DNA from 2 places in the Paraburkholderia largidicola genome. Region 1 is predicted to be linked to the other one. Evidence: predicted binding sites of a transcription regulator. Region 1 holds the regulator's gene; the other holds the start of a gene.

Region 1 (4,211 bases):
GCGCGGGTCACAGTGGCCTTCGTGTCGAGCAGTCCGGCGTGCGTGTCGAACAGTTCGCGCTGCGCATCGGGCCGCATCAACAGTTGATGTGCGTGCTGGCCGTGAATATCGACGAGCATTTCGCCGACTTCGCGCAGTTGTGTGAGAGTTGCCGCCGTACCGTTGATGAACGCGCGCGAGCGGCCGTTGCCATCCACCACGCGACGCAGCATCACGGTGTTGCCGTGCTCCGTCTCGTCGGCGGCGAGCGCCTGTTCGTCGAGCCATGCGTCGACGAGCGGATGCGTGTCGAACTCGGCGGTGATATCCGCGCGCGCCTCGCCGTTGCGCACGACGCTCGCGTCGGCGCGGGCGCCGAGCGCCAGCGCCAGCGCGTCGATGAGAATGGATTTGCCGGCACCCGTTTCGCCGGAAAAGACTGTGAAGCCGCTGTCGAATTCAAGGTCGAGCGCGGCGACGATGACGAAGTCGCGTATCGAGAGGTGGCGGAGCATGGCTCGTCTGTGTGGCGTGGCTGGCGTGAGTTGGTGTGGTGTGTTGTCGTTACGCTCGGGCTTGTCAGCAGGCGGCGCCGGGGAGAATTCAGTCGCGTGGATCGTCTTCGTGCGACGGATACTCGTTCCAGTGCAGCTTCTTGCGCAGCGTCGCGTAATAGCTGTAGCCGACAGGATGCAGGAAAGGCACCGTGTGGCGCGAGCGGCGCACGTCGATCGTGTCGTTCAGTTCGAGCGCGGTGAACGACTGCATGTCGAAGTTCACGTTGACATCGCGGCCCGAGATGATCTGAATACTGACCTTGGAGTCGTCCGGGATCACGATAGGCCGGTTCGACAGCGCGTGCGGCGCGATCGGCACGAGCACGAGGCCTTGCAGCTGCGGATGCAGAATCGGCCCTTGCGACGACAGCGCATAAGCCGTCGAACCCGTCGGCGTCGCGACGATCAGCCCGTCCGAGCGCTGGTTGTACATGAAGCGGCCATCTACCGACACGCGCAGTTCCGCCATGCCCGAAAAGCCCGAACGGTTCACCACGACGTCGTTGAAGGCGAGCGCATGGTAGATGGGCTGGCCGTCGCGCATGATCCGCGATTCGAGCAGTGTGCGCTCTTCGCGCTCGAAGGTGCCCGACAACATCTGCGGAATGATCTCGCGCATGTCGGTGATCGGGATGTCGGTGATGAAGCCCAGCCGCCCGTGGTTGATGCCGATCAGCGGCGTCCTGTACGGCGCCAGTTGGCGGCCGATGCCCAGCATCGTTCCGTCGCCGCCGAGCACGATGGCTACGTCCGCGCGCGCGCCGATCTCCGCCGGGCGCAGCGCGGGCCATTGCGACGCGCCGATTTCCTGCGCGGTTTCCGCCTCGAACACGACGTCGAAGCCGAGCTTCCCGATGCACGCGGCGAGCGCGGTCAGCGGTTCCCCGATGCCCGGCGTATTGCTGCGCCCGACGAGCGCAACGGTCTTGAACTGGCTGTTAGCTTGCATGCCGGCATTACACCATAGGTGCGACCTGAAAAGAACCGTCGAAGGCGGCGCCACGCCCGTCGGGGCTGACGCGCGACGGCCGCGCGATGCCAGCCAGCCTTCGCCCGATTATCGTTAGAATGGTGAAGTCCTCATGACAGACGTGACGACTGTCTGGATCCATGCGAAGCGGCTTGTGCGCGGGCGGGGTGCCGCGCAGGGCGCGCACGGCTGTCAAGCCGCCGCGCCGCGTGCCGCCGCGCGCTCGCCGCCATGCGGTGGTTACGCTAAAATTTTTCGCCATGCTAGATCCTCGCGCACAAACCCTCCTGAAAACGCTGATCGAGCGATATATCGCCGAAGGTCAGCCGGTCGGCTCGCGCACGCTCTCGCGGTACTCCGGGCTCGAACTCAGCCCGGCGACGATCCGCAACGTGATGTCCGATCTGGAGGAGCTGGGGCTCGTCATCAGTCCGCATACGTCGGCGGGACGCATTCCCACGCCGCGAGGCTACCGGCTTTTCGTCGACACCATGCTCACCGTCGAGTCGGCCGCCGACGAAGACGCCGTGATGCGCGCGGTGAAGACCACGCTGCAACCGGGCGAGCCGCAGAAGGTGGTCGCAGCGGCCGCCAGCGTGCTGTCCAATCTGTCGCAGTTCGCGGGTGTGATCCTCACGCCGCGCCGGAGCCATGTGTTCAAGCAGATCGAATTTCTGCGTCTGTCCGACAAGCGCATTCTGCTGATCATCGTGACGCCGGAAGGCGACGTGCAGAACCGCATCATGGCGACGCAGCGCGATTTCTCGCCGTCGCAGCTCACGGAAGCCTCCAATTACATCAACGCGCACTTCGCGGGCCTGTCGTTCGACGAGGTGCGCCTGCGTCTGCGCGAAGAAATCGACGAACTGCGCGGCGACATGACCACGCTGATGCACGCGGCCGTTACCGCAAGCACGGACGTCACGGATACGGGCGAAACCGTGCTGATTTCCGGCGAGCGCAATCTGCTCGAAGTGGCCGACCTTTCGTCGGACATGGCGCGGCTGCGCAAGCTGTTCGATGTATTCGATCAAAAGACGAGTCTCCTTCAGTTGCTCGACGTCTCGAGCCACGCGCAAGGCGTGCAGATTTTCATTGGCGGCGAGTCGAACCTCGTCCCCATCGAGGAAATGAGCGTGGTGACCGCGCCGTACGAAGTGAACGGCAAGATCGTCGGCACGCTCGGCGTGATCGGCCCGACGCGCATGGCCTACAACCGCGTGATTCCCATCGTCGACATCACTGCGCGCCTGCTTTCGATGACGCTCAGCCAGGGGTAACGTCGAGCCCGGCATGGTGTACATCATGCGCGGCGTTTTTCGCCGTGCCAATTGGCCGAACGGCCAGGTATCGGCGGCAGACCGCGCCGCTATAATGGGCTTCCTGATTCATTACGTGCCGCGCGCTTGCACGGCTCTTTCCCTTTGCCTATGCGCTTCGACCTCGAGCGGCCCTCGCAGAATGCTGCGGCACATCGTGTCGCCGTGTTGCTGATCAATCTCGGTACGCCCGATGCGCCGACGCCTCGCGCCGTGCGGCGCTATCTCGCGCAGTTTCTGTCCGATCCGCGCGTGGTCGAGATTCCGTCGTTCGTGTGGCAAATCATCCTGCGTCTGTTGATCCTGCCGTTTCGCGGCGTGGCCTCGGCGAAGAAATACGCGGCCGTCTGGATGCCTGAAGGCTCGCCGCTGCGCGTGCATACGGAAAAGCAGGTGGAAGGGCTGCGGCATCTGCTGCACCTGAACGACTACACGGTGATCGTCGACTACGCGATGCGTTACGGCACGCCCGGCATTCCCGCCATGCTCAACCAGCTGAAGCTGGCGGGCGCCGAGCGCATCCTGTTGATGCCGATGTACCCGCAGTATTCGTCGTCGACCACGGCCACGGCATTCGACGACGCATTCGCCGCGCTCAGGCGGATGCGCAACCAGCCGGAGATCCGCACCGTGCGCCAGTACGCGGATCATCCCGCTTATATATCGGCGCTCGCGGCGCAGGTGAACCATTACTGGCATGCGCATGGACGGCCGGACTTTGCGGCGGGCGACAAGCTGGTGCTGAGCTTTCACGGCGTGCCCAAGCGCACGCTCGATCTGGGCGACCCGTATCACGAGCAATGCCAGCAGACGGCGTCGCTGCTGATGCATGCGCTTGGGCTCACGACGGTGGAATGTCGCGTGACGTTTCAGTCGCGCTTCGGCAAGGCCGAATGGCTGCAGCCTTATACGGCGCCGACGCTCAAGGAACTGGGCGCGGCGGGCGTGCATCGCGCGGACGTGTTCTGTCCGGGCTTTACGGCAGATTGCCTGGAGACGATCGAGGAAATCGGCATGGAAGTGCGCGACGAATTCGTGCACGCGGGCGGGAAAGTTTTTCACGCCATTCCCTGCCTGAACGCGTCGCCCGCGTGGATCGCGGCGCTCGGCGAGATCGTCGCGCAGCATCTGCAAGGCTGGCCGGTGCAGGTGAGCGCGCCGCAAAGCGCGTCCGTCGCCTGAGTTTTTCGTGTCCGGCATGCAATCTGCATTCGTAGATCGGCTTATGGCGTCTGGAAACGCCTGAAGAAGGACTGATGAACTACAAGATTTCTACCGAACCGGGCGCTCGCTTGCGCATCGACAAATGGCTGTGGGCGGCGCGCTTCTTCAAGACGCGCTCGCTGGCAACCGATGCCGTCGAGAAGGGCCGGGTGCGGATCGGCG
Region 2 (4,211 bases), 170 kb from region 1:
TGTTTGCGCAGCATGGCGACCTTCTCTGACCGGAAGGTCGCCATTTTTTTGTCGACGGTTTTTCATTCGCCTGCCTTCGCTGTTTCATCTGCAAAGCGCCGCACGCCTCATACGTCCATGAAAAGTCAGAGGAGAAAATCGTTCTCTTCTATAAGTTCGTAACGTATGTGCGATAGCTAACACCGTCGCCTGATGCGACGTGCGATAAAGCACTCTGTTGCGCAGTTACCGGCCCTGCGGCCGGGCTCTCCGCTTCTCCGCGAGAAGTGGATGGCGAGTTCCGCTGACTCTGTCGTCTGTCGTCAGATCGACGCCGAGTCTGACGACATGGCATCGCGCACATTTGGTTGGGGTTCAAGCATGTCTGCCGAAACGACCACGCCCGCCGTCAGGTTTCCGACGCCCTGCAGCACTTGTGGCGGCGTGCTGTATCAGTACGTCAATTTCTGCCCCTACTGCGGCGTCAGCCGCCCGCTCGAGGCCGATCGGCCGAAGCGTGCTCAAGCGCAGTTGAGAGCCGTCCAGTCCGAAACCCGATACCCAGCCCCGATCGCCGACGAACCGACCGAATGTGCCGCGCCGAACGTCGTCTGGCAAGGGGCGGGAGATCCGGACTTTTCGCCGGACATCGTGTCGCCCTCTCTGCCGCAGGCAATCCGCCGCTGGGTCGTCACCAGGGGCGCGATACCTTTGGCTGGTCTGCTCCTGCTTGGTGTGGCGGGCTATCTCTGGCTAGGTCATGGCCATACACGGAACAGCGATAGCGGCGATCTGTCGACAGTTGCGGACACTTCGAGCCGCCCGATGCCTCAGTACATGCCGCCTCCAAAGGACGATGCGCCCTCGATGGCCGCCACGGGTCAGCCCGCCGTCAACAGGATCGCGCAGCCGGTCGTATCGCGCGCGCCAGGCGGCGCGCAGTTGCATCGGGGGATATCCGATGCGCTCAGCGACGCACGCACAAGTCTCGAGCGGAACGACCTGACACAAGCGAAATCGGCAGTGTCGGATGCGTTGTTGCTGGCGCCCAGCAACGCTGACGCATTGCGGATGCAAACCGAAGTCAAGGATCGGGAGAACCGACGTGACGTTGCGATAGGCGTGGCGAACAGCTGTGCGAACGACAAGATATGGAGTTGTGTATTCAAGCTCTCCAACCAGGCGCTCGCGATCGATGTCGGCAGCGTGGAGGCTCAGGCTCTGCTTCAGCGGGCGATCCTTTCGACAGGATGGAAGCCGCTAGGCGAGAAGGCTGCGCCGGCACCGCGCAAACCGCCGCCCGTCGTTGCCAACAGTGCGCCGACGAGATTGCCGACTGGCTTGCCGACGCTCCCGCCATTGCCGCCGGGCACGCCGACGGACAGTGCCCGTCCGTCAGCGAACAACGCGGCGCCTGCCGCCTGGGTGGCGCCGGCCCGCGATGGCGGCGATGCGCAGACGAGCGCCATGCGCGCCTCGGACGGGGGAAGCCTTTCGCCCGCTGTATCGGTGACCACGAAGTAATTGTGTCGCGTGGACGCAGGTGATCTGCGCTCCACGTTCGTTCTGTGCGTCGGTGCCTTTCGAGTACGTGAGGTCGGCGACGCACAGCCGCGGCGCAGTCAAACCTAAATTTCCCAATCGAACTGCTGCTCTGTCTGCCGCTCGGCCGCCAGTCTCTGCCGTCCTTCCCGCGAAATCACGACGTGACTCGACGGCTCGATCGTCATCAGATGGGCTTTTTCGACGTGCGGATTCTGCGTGCGGCTTTGCTTGCCTTCCTGTAGGTACTCCAGGAAGGGCTGAAATTGGCGGACGGCATGGATGGCGTTGGTCATCATTCAACCTCTAATGGCTGTGTCCGGTTCCATCGGGAAACAGGGTTCCGAGCCGAATCGTGACGATGTGTGACGTTCGTATGAAAGCCGCAAACGGACTTCGCGTTCTCCGTCCGTTTAGTTCGGATAGCTACGATTTCGGGTCGATCTTAGCGACTGCGGTCCGATGTACCTGTGCGTCATCGCACAGTATTCGGATGCCGGATGCGACGTTTTTCTGGCTACCGGTTCCTGGCTGATTTGCACGGTGTCTTTGTGGGTAGTCGATAAAGTTCGAGACGCAAAAAGACAGGCCGCGGCGTCAGCGTTGTGGGGCCGGATCAGGGGCGGGAGTGGGTCAGGCTGCGTACGAATGGCGATTACGGGATTTCACCTAGAAGCCGCCAGTTTCAGCGCAGGGCTGCATCCGGCAGTCTTCATGGCTTAGCTCGCGATCTGCGTGAAAATCGTAAGCCATTGTTTTTGATGGACTATTTTCAATCCGCCGACTTTTCTTCAGTCGGATTGAACTGCGCCGGCCGACGCGGGGGCGCTATCATCCGTCTCTCCTTGAATTTGTGATCCCTCGTCCATATAATTAGCACTCACCGCACGAGAGTGCTAACAACTCCGCTGGTTGGCGGCGCCAGCCGGCATACCTCAGCGTTCTTCAGTCCCAATCAAGAGAGGATCTATCCATGAACCTTCGTCCTTTGCATGATCGCGTGATCGTCAAGCGTCTGGATCAGGAAACCAAGACCGCGTCGGGCATCGTGATCCCCGAAGCCGCAGCAGAAAAGCCGGATCAAGGCGAAATCCTGGCTGTCGGCCCGGGCAAGCGTGACGACAAGGGCGGCCTGATCGCGCTCGACGTCAAGGTCGGCGACCGCGTCCTGTTCGGCAAGTACGCAGGCCAGACCGTCAAGGTCGACGGCAACGAACTGCTGGTGATGCGCGAAGAAGACATCATGGCCGTTGTCAACAAGTAATCACTTGTCCCGGTTCATTCTCAAGAATTCAAGGAGTTAGAAGATGGCAGCTAAAGACGTCGTGTTCGGCGATTCCGCCCGTGCCAAGATGGTTGAAGGCGTGAACATTCTCGCCAACGCAGTGAAGGTCACGCTGGGTCCGAAGGGCCGTAACGTTGTTCTCGAACGCAGCTTCGGCGGCCCGACGGTCACGAAGGACGGTGTGTCCGTCGCGAAGGAAATCGAGCTGAAGGACAAGCTCCAGAACATGGGCGCGCAAATGGTCAAGGAAGTCGCTTCTAAGACCAGCGACAACGCCGGTGACGGTACGACGACGGCGACGGTTCTGGCCCAGTCGATCGTTCGCGAAGGCATGAAGTACGTTGCATCGGGCATGAACCCGATGGACCTGAAGCGCGGTATCGACCGTGCAGTCGCAGCAGCTATCGAAGAACTGCGCAAGATCAGCAAGCCCTGCACGACCAACAAGGAAATCGCACAGGTTGGCGCGATCTCGGCGAACAGCGACACGTCGATCGGCGATCGCATCGCTGAAGCGATGGACAAGGTCGGCAAGGAAGGCGTCATCACCGTTGAAGACGGCAAGTCGCTGCAAGACGAGCTGGACGTTGTCGAAGGTATGCAATTCGACCGCGGCTACCTGTCGCCGTACTTCATCAACAACCCGGACAAGCAAGTCGCCGTTCTGGACAACCCGTTCGTGCTGCTGCACGACAAGAAGGTGTCGAACATCCGTGATCTGCTGCCGGTTCTCGAGCAAGTCGCAAAGGCTGGCCGTCCGCTGCTGATCATCGCTGAAGACGTCGAAGGCGAAGCGCTGGCTACGCTGGTCGTCAACAACATCCGCGGTATCCTGAAGACGGTGGCTGTCAAGGCTCCGGGCTTCGGCGACCGTCGCAAGGCGATGCTGGAAGACATCGCGATCCTGACGGGTGGTCAGGTCATCGCTGAAGAAACCGGCCTGACGCTCGAAAAGGCAACGCTGAACGAACTCGGTCAAGCGAAGCGTATCGAAGTGGGCAAGGAAAACACGACGATCATCGACGGCGCTGGCGAAGCAGCAAGCATCGAAGCGCGCGTGAAGCAAGTGCGCACGCAAATCGAAGAAGCGACGTCGGACTACGACCGTGAAAAGCTGCAAGAACGCGTTGCCAAGCTGGCAGGCGGCGTGGCAGTGATCAAGGTTGGCGCTGCGACCGAAGTCGAAATGAAGGAAAAGAAGGCACGTGTCGAAGACGCACTGCACGCAACGCGCGCAGCTGTGGAAGAAGGCATCGTGGCTGGCGGCGGCGTCGCGCTGATCCGCGCACGCAGCGCAATCGCTGGCGTCAAGGGCGACAACGCTGACCAGGACGCAGGTATCAAGATCGTTCTGCGCGCAATGGAAGAGCCGCTGCGCCAGATCGTCACGAACGGCGGCGAAGAA

Evidence for each region. The regulator HrcA, encoded in region 1, represses chaperone genes, less so after heat shock. The targets are predictions, from matches to a motif close to TTAGCACTCNNNNNNNNNGAGTGCTAA.
Region 2: the regulator HrcA is predicted to act here: its motif matches at 2,395-2,421, upstream of PPGU16_RS12740 (co-chaperone GroES).

The regions. Positions count from the first base shown of each region.
Region 1 is NZ_AP023174.1:3,030,106-3,034,316, reverse strand. Features, by position in the region: gene recN (DNA repair protein RecN) at 1-494, opposite strand, end outside; gene PPGU16_RS13440 (NAD kinase) at 583-1,485, opposite strand; gene PPGU16_RS13435 (hypothetical protein) at 1,493-1,768, opposite strand; gene hrcA (heat-inducible transcriptional repressor HrcA) at 1,767-2,786, shown strand; gene hemH (ferrochelatase) at 2,937-4,007, shown strand; gene PPGU16_RS13420 (RNA-binding S4 domain-containing protein) at 4,082-4,211, shown strand, end outside.
Region 2 is NZ_AP023174.1:2,864,081-2,868,291, reverse strand. Features, by position in the region: gene PPGU16_RS12750 (hypothetical protein) at 361-1,503, shown strand; gene PPGU16_RS12745 (hypothetical protein) at 1,608-1,820, opposite strand; gene PPGU16_RS12740 (co-chaperone GroES) at 2,495-2,785, shown strand; gene groL (chaperonin GroEL) at 2,829-4,211, shown strand, end outside.